3 regions of the Pseudoalteromonas marina genome follow, and region 2 is predicted to be linked to each of the others. Evidence: predicted binding sites of a transcription regulator. Region 2 holds the regulator's gene; each other region holds the start of a gene.
The links. The regulator sigma-54, encoded in region 2, starts transcription at its own class of promoters, with help from an activator protein. The targets are predictions, from matches to a motif close to GTTGGCACGNNNNTNGNNT.
Positions count from the first base shown of each region.

Region 1 (5,611 bases), 110 kb from region 2:
AACATCGCAACACCACATATTATGCTTATCAAAACGTTTTTTATATTGCCGATAACGGCGGCTATAAAGTGGTAGATGCGCCAATAATTCAGCGCAACAAAGCTATTAAAATTGGCAACGTCTTCGACTATAGCTTAGGGCAAGTTTACGATGAACTACCATCGTCAGCTGAGCCAGTTACCATAAACTCTCAGCAATATTTTAAATACAACGATATTTACTTTTTGCCACAAATAAATGGTGACGAGATACAATACCTAGCAATCAGCTTAGGCTGAGCATTATTTAACTACTTAACCTGCCTACAGGTTAAGTAGTACTTTATTAATATAGATTTCAGCAATCCTCTTATAAAATTTCCTTTTGTAATACCCCTACTAAAAAACATAAAACGTTTATTTAGTGAACAATTTTAATTTTAGCTCCGTATGTATGTTTAATATTTGTAAATAAAGCGTTTATGACCTAAACCTAAATAGAGGCTTTATAGAGGAGCTCCACTTATGCCTACAACAAAAACAATTGAAAAAAACACCGAATTTGCTCGCTGTATAGAGTGTAACAAAGTAGATACGTTCGCTGCTTTTCACTGGTTAGCACTTGCGTTTAAAGACATGACCCGAGCCCCGTTACTTACTGTAATTTATGGCCTAGTGTTTAGTATTATTCCTGCAGCTATTATCTACTCTGCATTTTTTGCACAAAGCGTATTTGTAATTTTACCCGCCACTGTTGCGTTTGTTTTAATTGGACCCGCTTTCGCAGCCGGCCTATACGACGTAGCATGGGAACTCGAAAAAGGCCACAAACCCACTTTTAGGCATTCGCTAAAGTCGATGTTTAGAAACCCAGTTGGAGAGTGGGGATTTGCAATATTATTACTCGTAATAATGATTGCGTGGATGCGCATTGCCGCCCTTGTTCATGCTTTATACCCTAACTACGCTAACCCAACATTTGAAGAACTGTCAGCATTTTTAACGCTTGGTACAATTGCAGGTGGCGTTTTACTCGTGTCTGTTTTTTCAGTGTCTGCATTTACACCACAAATTATGATGGAAAGACGCGTAGACATAATGACAGCTATCGTCTCATCTATTAACGCCGTTAAAAATAACTTTGCGCCAATGGTTGTTTGGTCAATATGCATTTTCCTAATGGTTGCGCTTGGTTTTGTAACTGGGGCTGTTGGGTTTATTGTGATTATGCCACTACTTAGCTATGCAAGCTGGCACGCATACATTGCAGTAATCAAAACTAAAAAAGCCAGAAAATACGAATAGTTAACAAACTTTAACTCAACTTGTGCCACGATCTAGTGAAACTAGTTTGTGGCACAAATAATACTTTTCCCCTCCTCCCTTCATTTAAATGCCCCAATTTTTTTTAAAAAGTCATAATCAAACATCCTCACTTTAGTAGCTATACTTTTTAGCGCCTGATAAAGTAATTTTTACTGTATTAAACATAATGACTTAAGGCACCTTATGGCAAATCAATTTAACGTTCTGGATACCCGGTTACAATTATGCTGTGGGAATGGCGGGTATACTCGCGAGGGTTTTTGCTATGTACCAGACTCTGATCGCGGTAATCATAGTGTGTGTGCAATTATGACCGAAGAATTTTTACAGTTTTCGAAGTCACAAGGTAATGATCTCATAACGCCCAATCCACTTTACGATTTTGAAGGCTTAAAAGCTGGCGACAAATGGTGTTTATGCGCAATAAGATGGCTTCATGCGCAACAAGCAAACGTTGCGCCGCCAGTAATCTTGCAGGCCACTAATAAAAAATCGCTTGAAGTAATACCGCTTGAATTACTAAAGGCACATGAATACACCCGTTAAAAATATTCTAGTTTAGTTTCAGCAAATCTGTTTGGTCTGCAAATTTTACAAAAAGATGCAGACTTTTCATAACCACCTCATATTAATAAAAAACCAAACAAAAGCAAAAACACAAGCGACTGATTTAAAACAATTATATTTAGTTTAACTTTCGGCATATTGATTGCTTCATACAATTATCACGTATTTATTACATTAAAGGACTACGTGAAAATATTAAATAGTTAAGTAGGAGAAGTTATGAGCAATACAAATAAGCAAGCTAAATTTACTGCACCAGGTATGAGCAACGAATCAGCTGAAAAAACTATCGCAGCCTTAGATAACCGCATGGTTGCACTTATAGATCTTCAATTAACACTAAAACATATTCATTGGAATGTTGTTGGTCCTAATTTTATAGGTGTGCATGAAATGCTAGACCCTCAGGTTGAAGCTGTGCGCGAAATGACAGATACAATAGCCGAGCGTATTGCCACTTTAGGCGGCATACCAGTAGGGACACCTAAGTCAATTGTTGACCGCCGTACATGGAACGAATATTCATTAGGTAAAGGACTTGTTACCGAGCATTTAGGCGCGTTAGATAAAGTGTACAACGGCATTAATGCCGATCACCGTAAAGCCATCGAAACGGTATCAGATTTAGACCCAGTATCTGAAGATATGTTAATAAGCCAACTTGCCGATCTTGAGCAATTTCAGTGGTTTGTAAGAGCACACATAGAGTCAGCTACTGGTGAATTAGCGCAATAATACCTTTATTACCTAAGTACCTTAGCCCAGCATTTTTGCTGGGCTTTTTGTTTAAATCATAAAACAAAATATCACTAAGGTATTTGAGCCGTGCAAGAACTTGTGGCATAAGAATTAACCTACTAGTATCAGTAAGTAGTTTTCAATATTGGTACAAATTAGTATGATAAGTTTTAATACCCCTAAACAATTTTGGCTTTTTTCTTTAATCTTTTTATCAGCCTGCGGTTCAGGCAGCAGTAATACCAAAGTTCAGCAATCAAATACAAGTGCCAGTCATACTCCAATTACACAAAACAATATTGAAGGTAATTACAACATTATTATTTATGGCAATAGTCACAGCAGTCAGTTAGGGCGGATCATTGAGCATATAATCGAAAACCAATACCCAGATAAGTCAGTTCAAACAACCACAGTGTCGGGACCTTTTTTAGATAATATTGTGAGTATTAGGGCAAACGTAGACAAACTTAAAAACAAAAATCTAAGCCATGCCATTTTTCAATGGCCAAAAATACTCTCAGTCTGGTTTAACAACTTACCCTACTGATGCCGCTGAGCATTTAATTTCATCAGCCAAGGCACAAAATATCACACCTATTTTATTTCCTGAACATCCACAAAGAGGCAACCCTGAAGAAGGCCAGCGTGTATACGACTTACATTTATCAATAAGCGCTAAACAACCTAGCTGCGTAGCTCCTATTGGCCTTGTTTGGAACAGGCTTTTAGAGTTAATGCCAAATGCAAAACTACATATGGATGATGGCAACCATGCCTCTTATGCTGGCAATGTATTAACAGCAATGACTTTTTCAGAAATAATTACTTCACGACCCGCGGATATCATGAAATTTGACCCAACTATTAATTTGTCAAAGCAAGAACAAGCTCTATTTGGTCAAGTAGTTACCGAAGTGCTTAATTTACATCCTGCTTGTGATGTAAGCTAATCTAATTATAAATCTATTTTTGTGTTTTAAATTTTTTACTTTAATTAAAAATAAAATGTCAGATTATTCTCATTGTTATCGACTAATAACATAACAATCAAAAGGAGAGTAATTATGAATACATTAACAGTAACCCCACTACATAGTTTACCCGCTAGTAAAGCTAATCAATGGCTTCAAGACGGTTTTTCACTTTTTAAGCAAGCACCTGTAAAACTTTTTTTATTTTTACTGCTTCCTTTAATTATTGAAGGTATTTTTCAAATACTACCCGCCCCTTATGGCATGCTAGCCTCCAAATGGGCTGCCACTTTTGTAGGCAGCAGCGCTATTATCGTCATTCACCATTTGGCCACTCAAAAAGTATTTTCATTGAAGTCGATTTTTAAAGCTAAAAACTGGCTAAGCATGATTCCGCTTTCAGCAATTTTAGCATCTGCTTTTTTTATTCAGTTATTTGTAGCAAAGCTTTTACTAGGAAATGATGGCATAAATTTACTTTTATTTTCGCAGCCTACTGAAGTTACCCAATGGCAACTAGGTATTATTTTTGCCTCGGTTATTCCTGTTACACTGCCTGTCAGTTTTGCAGGCTATTGTGTTTTACTTGGTGATAAAAATGTACTGCAAGCATTAAAAAGTAGCCTAAATGCTTTTTTCTATGCGTTTAAACCAATGTGTTTAATCGCGCTAATTTCTTTCTTAAGTCTATTGTTAGCTCCTTATACTTTTTTATTAAGTGCGATTATTACGGGTCCTATACTCACGTGTATAAGCTATATTGCTTACAGAAGTGTATTTATCAAAAACAAGGAAGACTAGTGGAAAAAAGGGATCATATTCATGAGATACTATTGCAATACGCACCTTTAATGGCGCGTATTGCTACAACACATGAAGCAGACCAAGCACTTAGAGAAGACCTACTGCAAGATATATCGTTAGCTGTTTGGCATGCAGTAGAAAACTTTAGAGGCGATTCAAGTATGAAGACCTTTATTGCTAGGGTCGCACACAACCGTGCTGTCGATCATGTTTTAAAAGAAACACGTCGCCAAGATCGTCATAATTTAAGCGACCCTTTACTTGACTTGGTTAGTACTGATTCTCACCAACACAGCGATAACACGTATGATTTAATGACAGCGATGAGACGGCTACCATTAAAATTTAGGCAAGTTATTTCTCTTCAATTAGAAGGTTTTAACCAAGCCGAAATAGCACATACGTTAGGTCTAAACGAAGCGAACGTTGCCAAGCGCGCTAGCCGCGCACGTGTGCAACTTCAAAAGCTAATGGAGCAATAATAATTATGGATCCACTATTAGAACAATGGCAAAAAGACTATAAAAATGCGACTCCAAAACTGGATACTGCCGCACTACTGAGCCAAATTACATCGGCTAGAAAAAAACAATCAATTAAAGCATGGTTAGACTTTGTTGCTGGCGCATTTGTTAGCTTATTTTGTATCTATGCATTAGTTTTTGAAGCAACTAGCACTCTTGAGCAAGTGTTATATGCAATTTTAACTCCGTTACCAATTGGGTTTTCAGTATGGGCATTTATTCAGCGCAAAAAGCTAATAAATACACACACCCTAGATGTTAATGGTTTACTACTTTTTAAAAAGCAGCAGCTCATTAATCAAATAAACTACTGGCGTTTAAACCTTATAGGCTGTTCCATTTTGTGGGCTGCGCTTTGCATCACTGCGGTCGTGAGCATTTTAATGTACAACCACACAACAATATGGCTCACACAAGTAGGTATTGGCACTTTGGTACTAATTGCCACACTAGCTCGCTACATTCATGTAAAGTTAAATTTTAAAAGTAAGCTAAAGCTAATTGAAAGTTTAAAGTAGCAAAATGTAGATCATTAACACTGTTATTAACCAAGTACTAAAAAGTCCAGCTTATATCTATTAATAAGTGCTAAGCAGGCTAGGGCCTTGCTTTAAATACTATATTTTAAACTAGCAATTAATGTGAATACAAAACCTCGTGAATAATGTAAATAACGCCATATTTAATAGCGCTGTATTGT
Region 1 is NZ_AHCB03000005.1:361,489-367,099, reverse strand. Features, by position in the region: gene PMAN_RS01770 (DUF6515 family protein) at 1-278, shown strand, start outside; gene PMAN_RS01765 (DUF2189 domain-containing protein) at 504-1,283, shown strand; gene PMAN_RS01760 (DUF2237 family protein) at 1,488-1,850, shown strand; gene dps (DNA starvation/stationary phase protection protein Dps) at 2,091-2,606, shown strand; gene PMAN_RS19090 (hypothetical protein) at 2,770-3,159, shown strand; gene PMAN_RS19085 (hypothetical protein) at 3,101-3,562, shown strand; gene PMAN_RS01745 (hypothetical protein) at 3,677-4,384, shown strand; gene PMAN_RS01740 (RNA polymerase sigma factor) at 4,384-4,869, shown strand; gene PMAN_RS01735 (hypothetical protein) at 4,875-5,429, shown strand.
Region 1: a site for sigma-54 is predicted at 2,001-2,019, ahead of dps (DNA starvation/stationary phase protection protein Dps). Genes of this name have one in related genera too.

Region 2 (5,611 bases):
AAGATATTTTGGCCGCTGAAGCACTTAATATTATGGAGCAAAAGCGTATTAATGGTTTAATCATCGTTAATGAGCAAAACCACCCTATTGGTGCATTAAATATGCAAGACTTACTAAAAGCAGGAGTATTATAAATGCAATTTGAAGAGCTCTATCAACCATTGAGTGAAGACGCAAAAGCACGTGCAAAAAAAGTAAAGCTACTTATTTGTGATATTGATGGTGTGTTTTCTGATGGTCGCATTTATTTGGGTAACCAAGGCGAAGAGCTCAAAGCATTTAATACAAAAGATGGCTTTGGCATTAAAGCGCTAATTAATAGCGGCTTTGAAGTTGCGGTAATTACAGGACGCCACTCAAAAATAGTACAACAGCGTATGACAAGCCTAACAGTACAACATATATATCAAGGCCAAGAAAATAAATTACTCGCTTACGAAGAACTAAAAACAAAGCTCAATTTAAATGATGAGCAAATTGCCTACATTGGCGATGATGGCCCAGACATGCCAGTGATGGAGTTAGTAGGGTTTGCTGTTGCAGTAAATGACGCCCATCCGCTAATAAAACGTTTAGCGCATTATACAACACAAATGCTAGGTGGCTTTGGTGCAGTGAGAGAACTAACCGACCTGCTAATGCTTGAAAATAACAAACCTTTGACCACAAAAGGGACCAGTTCATGAATGCAGCGCGCATAATATTAAGCGTTTTATTCATCAGCTGTATGGTTTGGCTTTGGTACCCTTATTTCACACAAGTAAATTTACCACAACAAACCGAAGCAGACATAATTGCAAAGCCCGATTACACAGCCATAGAGCTAAAACAAACAGCGTATGACGAAAATGGGAAAATCAGCCATAAAGTAACGGCAGCACGAATGGAGCTATATCAAGAATTAGGGTTTACCTTTTTTGATAAACCTATTTTTACGCTATACAACAACAAGCAAACATGGCGAATTAACGCTAATGAAGCAACATTATACGAAGGCAGACAATTAATATTAGAAGGTAACGTTGTTGCTAGTAATTTAACTGATAACGCAATGATAGATAAAATTAATGCTGATAACATTCAGGTAGATATAAAATTACTAACGATGCAATCAGAGCAGCCTGTCATTGTTACAGGGCCCAATTTAAAAATCACCGGTAAAGGCTTAGAAGCCGATTTAAAAACCGAAGTGATAAAATTAATTAACCATACGCGAACTATTTATTATGACCAATAAACTATCAACACTCTTTATTATTCCAACATTTTTACTTGCATTAGGTACTAATGCCGCTGAACCAACAGCGCCAATTTCTGCAAATCAAATTTCGATTAGTGCGGATAAACAAGAGGGTCAACTAAAAGAAAACGTAGGTATCTTCGAAAAAAATGTTGAAATTATTCATGGCGACAGAAAAATTACCGCAGACCGCCTTGAGGTTCACAAGCGTGATGAGCTAGGCGACAACAAGCAATTGTTAATTGCCACAGGTACGCCTGCATATTTTGAAGAAAAACAAGCCGACGGCACAATAATGAGCGCCAGCGCTAATGAAGTTAGATACGATGTTTCAACGCGTTTTTTAACATTAATTGGAGATGCAGAGATATCTCAAGCTGGGCAAAAAATGAATGCTAAAAGCATTACCTACGATATAGAACAGCAGCTTATTAGCGCCGAAAAAGATGAAAGCTCAACTGACCGTGTACACACTATCTTAGTGCCTGTGGAGCCTAAAAAAATTGACAAAGGCCAACCATGAGCACATTAAAAGCAGAGCTACTAGCCAAAAGCTACAAAGGCCGTGAAGTTGTAAAAAATGTGGGCTTAGAAGTTCAAGCTGGCAGTATTGTAGGCTTGCTTGGGCCAAACGGCGCAGGTAAAACAACAACCTTTTACATGATTGTAGGTTTAGTCCCTAGCGATAAAGGCAAAATATCTATCGACGAGAACGATATTACGCTTTTACCTATGCACAGTCGTGCTAGATTAGGCATTGGCTACTTACCACAAGAGTCGTCTATATTTAGAAAATTAACAGTGTATCAAAACTTAATGGCTATTTTAGAAACTCGAAAGGAGCTCACTAAGCAAGCCAGAGAAGATACATTGAATAATCTATTAGATGAATTTAGCATTCAACACATTCGGGATAGCAAAGGTATGGCATTATCGGGCGGAGAACGTCGCCGAGTAGAGATTGCACGTGCTTTAGCCGCAGATCCAAAGTTTATTTTGCTAGACGAACCATTTGCCGGTGTTGACCCTATCTCAGTATTAGATATTAAAAAAATTATTGAACACCTGAAAAACCGTGGGATTGGCGTATTAATAACAGACCACAATGTAAGAGAAACCCTTGATGTTTGCGAAAAAGCCTACATTGTTTCTCATGGGGAACTGATTGCTTCTGGTACCCCTGAACACGTATTAAATGATAAAACTGTACGCGATGTATATTTAGGCGAGCAATTTAGGCTGTAACATTTACGCCTTATTTATAAGCATCTGCTAGTATTAACTATAACAACTTAAAAGGATTGTTAGAGATACATGAGGCAATCACTACAGCTGCGCATGGGCCAGCAACTTACAATGACACCTCAGTTGCAACAAGCTATTCGCTTGCTGCAATTAAGCACATTGGATCTTCAGCAAGAAATACAAGAAGCGCTCGACAGCAACCCATTACTTGAGGTTGAGGAGCAAGACTATGCCGATGATCTTGCGGGCAAAAATGAGCAAAAAGCAGATAACGATGAAGTTACAGTAACCGTATCTGTAGATGAAGCCCCTAGCGAGTATGAACAAGACAGTGGTGAAGCGCTTGCTAAAGATACCGTAAGTGACGACATGGCAATGGACGTTAGCTGGGATGAGTACATGAGTGCAGCCCCTGCATCATCTTCAGGCCCAATGCCTGAAGATGAGTCTATATATCAGGGCGCATCAACTGAAACGCTTCACGAATATTTAATGTGGCAATTACAATTAACGCCATTTAGCCCTACAGATGAAGCCATTGCTATTGCTATTGTAGAAGCGGTGGATGATTCAGGCATACTGACACTCAGTTGCGAAGAGATTTTAGAGAGCTTTAATCAAGATAATGACGATGACGTTGAGGTTGAACTTGACGAAATAGAAGCTGTATTAAAGCGCATTCAGCTATTTGACCCAGTGGGTATTGCGGCACGTAGCTTACAAGAGTGTTTGTGTATTCAGTTAAATCAATTTGATAAAGGCACGCCTTTTATTGATGAAACAAAAATGATTTTAACCGAGCACATTGATTTGTTAGCTGCTCGTGACTACCGTACATTAATGAAAAAAACGAAGCTCAAAGAAGATGAGCTTAAAGAAGTAATGACACTTATTCATACGCTCAACCCTAAGCCTGCAGACACAATAGTACGAGAAGAGTCTGAGTATGTAATACCTGATGTGTCAGTTAAAAAAATTAAAGGCCGCTGGATTGTAGAGTTAAACCCAGACAGCATGCCAAAAATTCGTGTAAACAGCCAATATGCAGCGATGTCGCGTACAGTTAAATCAAGCGGCGACAGTCAATTTATTCGCTCACATTTACAAGAAGCTAAATGGTTTATAAAAAGCTTAGAAAGTAGAAATGATACACTTTTAAAAGTAACTAACTGTATTGTTAAACAACAACAGGGCTTTTTTGAACACGGGCCAGAAGCCATGAAACCGATGGTTTTAAATGATGTTGCTGAAATGGTAGAAATGCACGAATCAACAATTTCGCGCGTAACCACGCAAAAGTATATGCACACACCGCGTGGAATATTTGAGCTTAAATACTTTTTCTCAAGCCACGTAAGTACCGAAAATGGTGGAGAGTGTTCATCTACTGCAATACGTGCACTTATTAAAAAATTAATCGCAGCAGAAAACTCAGCAAAACCATTGAGTGATAGCAAAATTGCGGATATATTGGCTGAGCAAGGAATTAAAGTAGCGAGACGTACAATCGCAAAATATCGCGAATCTCTGGCTATTCCACCGTCAAATCAGCGAAAGAGCCTGATTTAAGACGCTAAACAAAGAGGGTAATGCTTATGCAACTAAATTTAACTGGTCGTCATGTAGAACTAACTGATTCATTAAGAGACTATATAAATACCAAATTTGCGAAGCTAGAAAGGCACTCTGATCATATTAATAATGTTCATGTCATTCTTGATATAGAAAAATTAAATCAAAAAGCAGAAGCAACTATTCATGTAAGTGGTGCTGAATTATTCGCATCCACTGAACATCAAGATATGTATGCAGCTATTGATTCATTGATTGACAAGCTTGACCGTCAAGTAATTAAACACAAAGAGAAGCTTGCTCGACACTAATATGATGAAATTAAGTTCACTTATATGCCAGGACTGCAGTAAAGCTGCGGTCCTTTTTAATAGTAAAAAAAGAATTTTAGAGTTTATTAGCGAGCTGGCTCACGATAAATTACCGTATTTATCTCAACAGGATATTTTGGGCGCTTTATTAACCCGCGAAAAGCTAGGCAGCACAGGGATAGGAAGAGGTATTGCTATTCCACATGGCCGAATGAGCGGCGCACAAGAACCTTTAGCATTGGTGTTAGTAAGTGAAACACCGATTAATTTTGATGCTATAGACAACCGCCCTGTTGATATTTTTGTTGCACTCATCGTACCTGAAGGCGATAACCAACAGCATTTAAAGACGCTAGCAACGATAGCTGATAAACTAAAAAATAAAGAATTTTGTAAGCAGCTTCGCTGTGCTAAATCGGATGCTGAGTTGTATCAAATTATTGTTGACCAATCGTAACAAATTTAAAGGGTGATTAATGGAGTTGATTATCATAAGTGGCCGTTCTGGTTCTGGTAAGTCGGTTGCTTTACGCGTTGTTGAAGATCTAGGTTATTATTGCGTAGATAACATTCCAGTAAATTTATTACCTTCTTTGGTAAGAAGCGTTTCTGATAACTACGATAAAATTGCCGTTAGTATAGATGTGCGAAATTTACCAAAAGAGCAAGATGAATTTAATCACATCATCGAATACTTACCGGGTTTTACAAAACCAACGCTGTTCTACTTAGACAGTGAAGATCAAACCCTTATTAAACGATTTTCTGAAACCAGACGCTTACACCCTTTATCAATAGATTCACTTCCGCTTGATTTAGCCATAAAAAAAGAAAAAGAACTTCTCGATGTGCTAATTACGCGCGCCGATTACATGATCGATACCAGTGAGCTAAGCGTTCATCAACTTGCTGAATCAATTCGCGAAAAAATATTAGGTAAAAAAGATAAGCAGCTGATTGTTACATTTGAATCTTTTGGTTTTAAACATGGCATTCCTAAAGAAGCAGATTACGTATTTGATGCGCGTTTTTTACCTAACCCGCATTGGGAGCCTGAACTAAAACCACTTAATGGCCTAGACCAACCAGTAAAAGATTATTTGGCTAGCCACAGCATAGTTCAAAAATTTACATGGCAAATACAAACCTTTGTACAAACATGGCTACCACACCTAGAGCGAAATAACAGAAGCTATTTAACTATTGCGATTGGCTGTACTGGCGGGCAACATCGCTCTGTATA
Region 2 is NZ_AHCB03000005.1:249,258-254,868, reverse strand. Features, by position in the region: gene PMAN_RS01210 (KpsF/GutQ family sugar-phosphate isomerase) at 1-134, shown strand, start outside; gene kdsC (3-deoxy-manno-octulosonate-8-phosphatase KdsC) at 135-686, shown strand; gene lptC (LPS export ABC transporter periplasmic protein LptC) at 683-1,237, shown strand; gene lptA (lipopolysaccharide transport periplasmic protein LptA) at 1,227-1,763, shown strand; gene lptB (LPS export ABC transporter ATP-binding protein) at 1,760-2,485, shown strand; gene PMAN_RS01185 (RNA polymerase factor sigma-54) at 2,555-4,054, shown strand; gene hpf (ribosome hibernation promoting factor) at 4,081-4,368, shown strand; gene ptsN (PTS IIA-like nitrogen regulatory protein PtsN) at 4,373-4,825, shown strand; gene rapZ (RNase adapter RapZ) at 4,845-5,611, shown strand, end outside.

Region 3 (5,611 bases), 950 kb from region 2:
ACAAATGATTGTTATCCCGTTTTTTCATTCATCGCTTTATTTTGTTCATCAATTTTTAAAACAATTTATACATGAATTTTTACGTATCACTTATTTTACGCCCCTTTTCAAAAGCCAAATTAAAGGCAGTAAAAAGCAGCTTTATTTATATTCAGGTATGCCGCAAGTGCTGGGTGAGCTTAATGTTGTGTGTAAAAACAACGTGAGAATGTCGGGTATTTCTACCTTTTGCGGGCGGGTAGGAGGGCAAACAACACCCACACTAACCATTGGTAACAATGTGGATATTGGTTGGCAAAATGCGTTTTCGGTAGGACGTACCATAACCCTTGAAGACGACGTTAGGTTAGCAGGGCGTGTATTTTTAGCGGGTTTTCCAGGGCACCCAGTTGATTGTGAACGAAGAGCCCAGGGGCAAAGTGATGATGAAAACCAAATTGGCGATATTATTATAAAGCGCGGGGCATGGCTTGGCACCGGAGTAACAGTGCTTGGGGGCGTTACCATAGGTGAAGGGGCGATTATTGGCGCAGGTAGTGTTGTGACTAAAAACATACCCGCCTTTAGTATTGCTGCGGGCAATCCAGCGAAAGTAGTTAAATACATAAAGGAATCATAATATGAGATTTGTTGTTTTTGCAGAGGATTGGGCAAGCCACCCCAGTAGCACTCAGCACCTATTTGCTGAACTGGCTAAAAATCATGAAGTACATTGGGTCAATTCAATTGGTATGCGAAAGCCAAGCCTTAAATTAAACGATTTAAAACGTGTATTTAATAAGTTAAAACAATTATTTAGCGAATTAAATAGCGCAACCATTGAAACGCCAGAAGCACTGCACGTTTACAAGCTCCCCGTATTGCCTTGGCATGACAACGCATTAGTAAAACGTTTCAATAAGTGGGTGTATTCTCAATACTTTAAAAATATTGATGATGAGCCTATTATTTACTGGTTAAGCGTGCCCACAGCCGAATATTTAATTACAAAACAAAAACGCGATAGGTTAATTTATTACTGCGGTGACGATTTTAGTGCATTGGCCGGCGTTGATGCGTCACTTGTTGCCCCTTGTGAAAATAGCTTGATACGAAACGCTGATTTAATTTATGTCATCAGTGCGTTTTTAATGAACAAAATGCCTAAGCACAAAACAAAAATGTTAAGCCATGGTGTTAGTTACGATTTGTTCACCTCTAAAAGTGAAATTGCACCAGAGATAAGCCACTTAGATGGCCCCATTATTGGTTTCTATGGCAGCATCAATGCGTGGTTAGATATTGCATTACTCACTGCTTTAGTCGCGCAGCGACCCAGTTATCAGTTAGTGCTTGTTGGCGATATTGTGGGGCCTACTGCGCAGTTGTTGCAATTTAAAAATGTAACGCACATTCCTGCAATTGAGCATGCTCGGTTAGCGAGTTTTTCCACACATTGGAACGTGTCTGTTTTACCGTTTGTTAATAACGAGCAAATTAGAGCGTGTGACCCATTAAAGCTTAAAGAATATTTAGCGGCAGGAAAGCCTATTGTTGCTACCGATTTTCCCGCAGTAAAACAATATAAAACAGAAATTTTTATTGGCAAAACGCATGATCAATTTATTAATAAAATTGATGAAGCCGTTAGTTTAAACACCATTGAGCGCAGCACCCTAAAATTATCGCAACAACAATTAGCAAAGAACCACAGTTGGGAGTCAAAAGCGCTAAAAGTGCAACAAGACTTATTTATTTTAAATCACGCTGTGTAGCGTGATTTTTTAAACCAAAACCCTCTAACATGTCATTTAATTAGGCCTTTGAGAGCTGAGTCTCAAAAGCCTGATCCCCGCTAATAAACTGCTTATTTTTATTAAATTCACAACAGTTGGCGCACCCTGTGCAACACCTTATGTATAGCGCGATATTTGCAGTTTAAATTATTAATTTGCAAACAAACGCCACATTTCGCATAGCAATATGCAAATAGATAGGTAGGGATTATGTTAGTTAGAGAGCAAATAAAACGATTACTTTACTTAACCTTGTACGCTGTATACACACGTGCAAAGTTATTTGTGATCCCACTTTTAGTGGTGCCTTTTGTCATTATATTGCTCACAGTGACTGCACAAAAAAAATATATCAATCATGCCACTATTTTAATAGAGGAGTCAGCATTACTTAACCCGTATCTTGATGATTTATCTTTTTCATTTGATTTATCTAATCGGATGGCAGCACTTCGTACACTCGTTATAAGCAGGAAGGTACTTATTGCAGTAGCAAAAGAAACGCAATTAGTGCCAGAAAATGCGACGCCTGCGCAAATAGAAAAAATTCACCAAGAGTTATCTCAGGCATTGTCTTTGTCGTTGGTAGGGGATGAGCTGGTACGGGTTAATTTTATATGGCATGAGCAAAGTAAAATGAAACTGGTGCTTGAAAAAGTAGTCGAGAAGTTTATAGAACGTTTACTTGCGCCCACCCGAGCATCGCTTGATAGCTCTGAGCAGTTTTTTTATCAGCAGCTGAACAGCATTCGTGATGAGCTTGAATTATCTGAAGAGGCACTTGCTGCCTTTAAATCAACAAACAGCAATACCTTGCCGGCTGTGCTGCACAGTAACCGTCAAACGTTTGATAAATTATTGAGCGATCAACAACAAAAAACAATTGTACTGTCGGGTGCGCAAGCAAAATTAAAAGCACTGGCTACTAAAATGGGCCAAGCAAACCCAATTTTAGGGCGTATTGAAGAAAAAATTATTGTTGCGGAGTCAGAGTTAAGCTTTTTAAAAACACGTTATACCGAAAAACACAGTAAGGTTACTTCAAAAAAACGAGAGCTACAAAGTATACGTAATCGCCAGCAATCACTATTAGAGAGCGCAGAAGACTTAGACCCCACCAATATTGAACAGCTATGGCAAATGGCAAACACACTGCCTAGTGGTAAAGACAATGAAAGCAGTGTTCTGGTTTCGCAAATTCTAAAATTAGAAGAGGCCAAAAATGAAGTAGCTCAACACCAACAAGAGTACGACATGCTAGAGCAACAAGTAAAACTCGTTGGTGAAAGGCTATTAGTAACCAGTGATGTAGAAAAGCAGTTAAGAAAACTAGAGCGAGATTACGATGTTAAACAATCGCTTTATAAAGATATGTTAAGCCGTTATGAAATGGCAAAAGTGACAGGCAAATTGGTTAAGTACGAAGGGCCAGATAAAGTAAAAACCATTGAACGCGCCTACAGTCCAACGCAGCCAATTAATACGTCGATAGTCGCATCCATTATTGTGGGTATTATTTTAGGTGTGTTTACAAGTAGCACAATTGTGTTTGTAGCGACCTTATTTGACAGCCACTTAAAAGATATTCAAACCATAGAAAAACTATCTTCTTTAGAGGTAGTTACCATTTTACCTATTGTTAAAAATACACCTGTAGATTTGGTGTTTAGCTCAGCGATTAACTCTATTGAACAGGGGAAATAATATGAACGTTTTACATCTAGTTCAGCACTTTAAAATAGGTGGCCTTGAAAAAATGGCCGTCACGCTAATGCAAAAAAGCCAATTTGCAGACTCAAGTGTGGTTGTATCACTTGAAGGAACGTTGGGCGAGGCTGTTGAAGGTTGGCCACAATTAGCATCGTTTGAAGGGCGGTTAATTTGTCTAAATAAGCCTGCAAAGTTTGATATGAATACGGTAAGCAAACTTACCGAGGTTATTAAAAAGTTCAATATTGATGTAATACACAGCCATCACATAGGGCCAATGTTTTATGCAAGTATGGCATGTATACGCAATAGACGAGTTAAGCATGTATCGACTATTCATGACGCTTGGTATTTAAAAAGTTTTAAGCAGCGTTTAATTACTAAAGTGCTTAACAAATTGACAAAAATTAGTTGGGTTGCTGATGCGCAGGTAGTCGCTAACGATTTTTATAATGAAACAGCTATTCAAACCGATAAAACAATACTCAATGGTATCGATTTTAAACAATTTGTTTGCGGGGATGAACCAAACGCCCGTAAGGAACTGCATTTACCGCAAGATATTAACTTAATTGGCTGTTCAGCGCGGTTAGAGCCAGGGAAAGGGCATTTTGCATTATTAAGAATTCTTAATTCATTGCCCATTTATACAGAACTTGTATTTGCTGGTAGCGGTAGTTTACATGCTGAATTGGTGGAGTATGCCACAAAGCTTGGCATTAAAGATCGCGTTCATTTTTTAGGTAATGTACAAAATATGCCGCTATTTTATTCAGCAATTAATGTGATGTGTCTGTATTCGCAGCGTGAAGGGTTACCGCTATCTATTTTGGAATCAATGGCGTGCGGAAAAAGCATTGTTGCTACCGATGTAGGCGGAATTAAAGAGGTACTAACCAGCGAGCAAGGCGTGCTCGTAAAGCCTGGTGATGAGGTTGGGCTCAAAAAAGCGCTGATTGAAGCCATTTATATAAAACATGGAGAGTGCATTCGTCAGCACGTATTTTCAATCGCAAGTGCTACAAAAATGAGTGCAGAGTACGACCACTTTTACAACGGTATTACATCGTGAGGAAAATATAATGACTTATTTATTAATAATATTAGCGGTGTTAATTGCGTTAGTTATATACCACCACGTGGGCTATGTAGCACTTTTAAAGTTATTTAGTCATGGTAAGCGTAAGCGATTAATTAGTGCAAAAAATACCAAAGCAACCACCCATTTTGGTATTTTGATTTGTGCCTACAATGAGCAAGATCACATTAAAGAAAAGTTACATAATTTGGGCGCCATGCTTTACAACACAGATATGTATGCGATTCATGTATACCTTGATGGTTGTACAGACAAAACATACGAAGAAGCGATGCTTGCCCAGGCTCATTTAGCAACACAACACGTTGAGTGCCATTTGCACTTTAATAAGCATAATCGTGGAAAGGCACATGGTATTAACGAATTAATTAAGCTAACCAAAACGAATTACGATGTTTTATTGTTTACTGATGTAAGCGCGTTATTAAGTATTGATGTACTGAATAATATTGATGCTGATTTTAAAGATAAAAAAATTAATGTTATTACCGGGGTGTATGTTTTAGATGAACAAGCCACACAAGAGCAAAAGCATTACTGGCAATATCAAAACAACGTTAAAAGTATGGAGTCATCTTTAGGGGCGGTGATTGGTGTGCCAGGTGCGATGTTTGCCATTCGTTCACAGTACACAGATTTACTGGATGAAAGTGCCATTAACGACGACTTTATTTTATCAATGAACGCATTAAAAAATGGCGGTAAAGCAATTGTAGATAAAAACATTAATATTGTTGAAAGAGAGTGTGATGAACAAAGTCACGACTATGCAAGACGCGTAAGGTTAGGCGCAGGTAATTGGCAGCAAATAAAAGTGCTGTTAACGCTTTTTAACCCTAGGTTGGGCTGGGTGAGTTTTAACTTTATTTCGCACAAAGTACTACGGGGTATTATGCCGTTGTTGCTGGCTTTAATTTATGTTTTGCTTTTTTCAATGGCGCTGTTTTCAAATGTTATGCTGGCAAAGTTAGGTTGTGGGGCTATTGCGTTACTTCATGGTATTGAACTGACTAAAAGGGTTTTTAGT
Region 3 is NZ_AHCB03000005.1:1,203,821-1,209,431, forward strand. Features, by position in the region: gene PMAN_RS05630 (acyltransferase) at 1-619, shown strand, start outside; gene PMAN_RS05635 (glycosyltransferase) at 621-1,754, shown strand; gene PMAN_RS05640 (GumC family protein) at 1,986-3,479, shown strand; gene PMAN_RS05645 (glycosyltransferase) at 3,481-4,557, shown strand; gene PMAN_RS05650 (sugar transferase) at 4,568-5,611, shown strand, end outside.
Region 3: a site for sigma-54 is predicted at 1,870-1,888, ahead of PMAN_RS05640 (GumC family protein). Genes of this name have one in related genera too.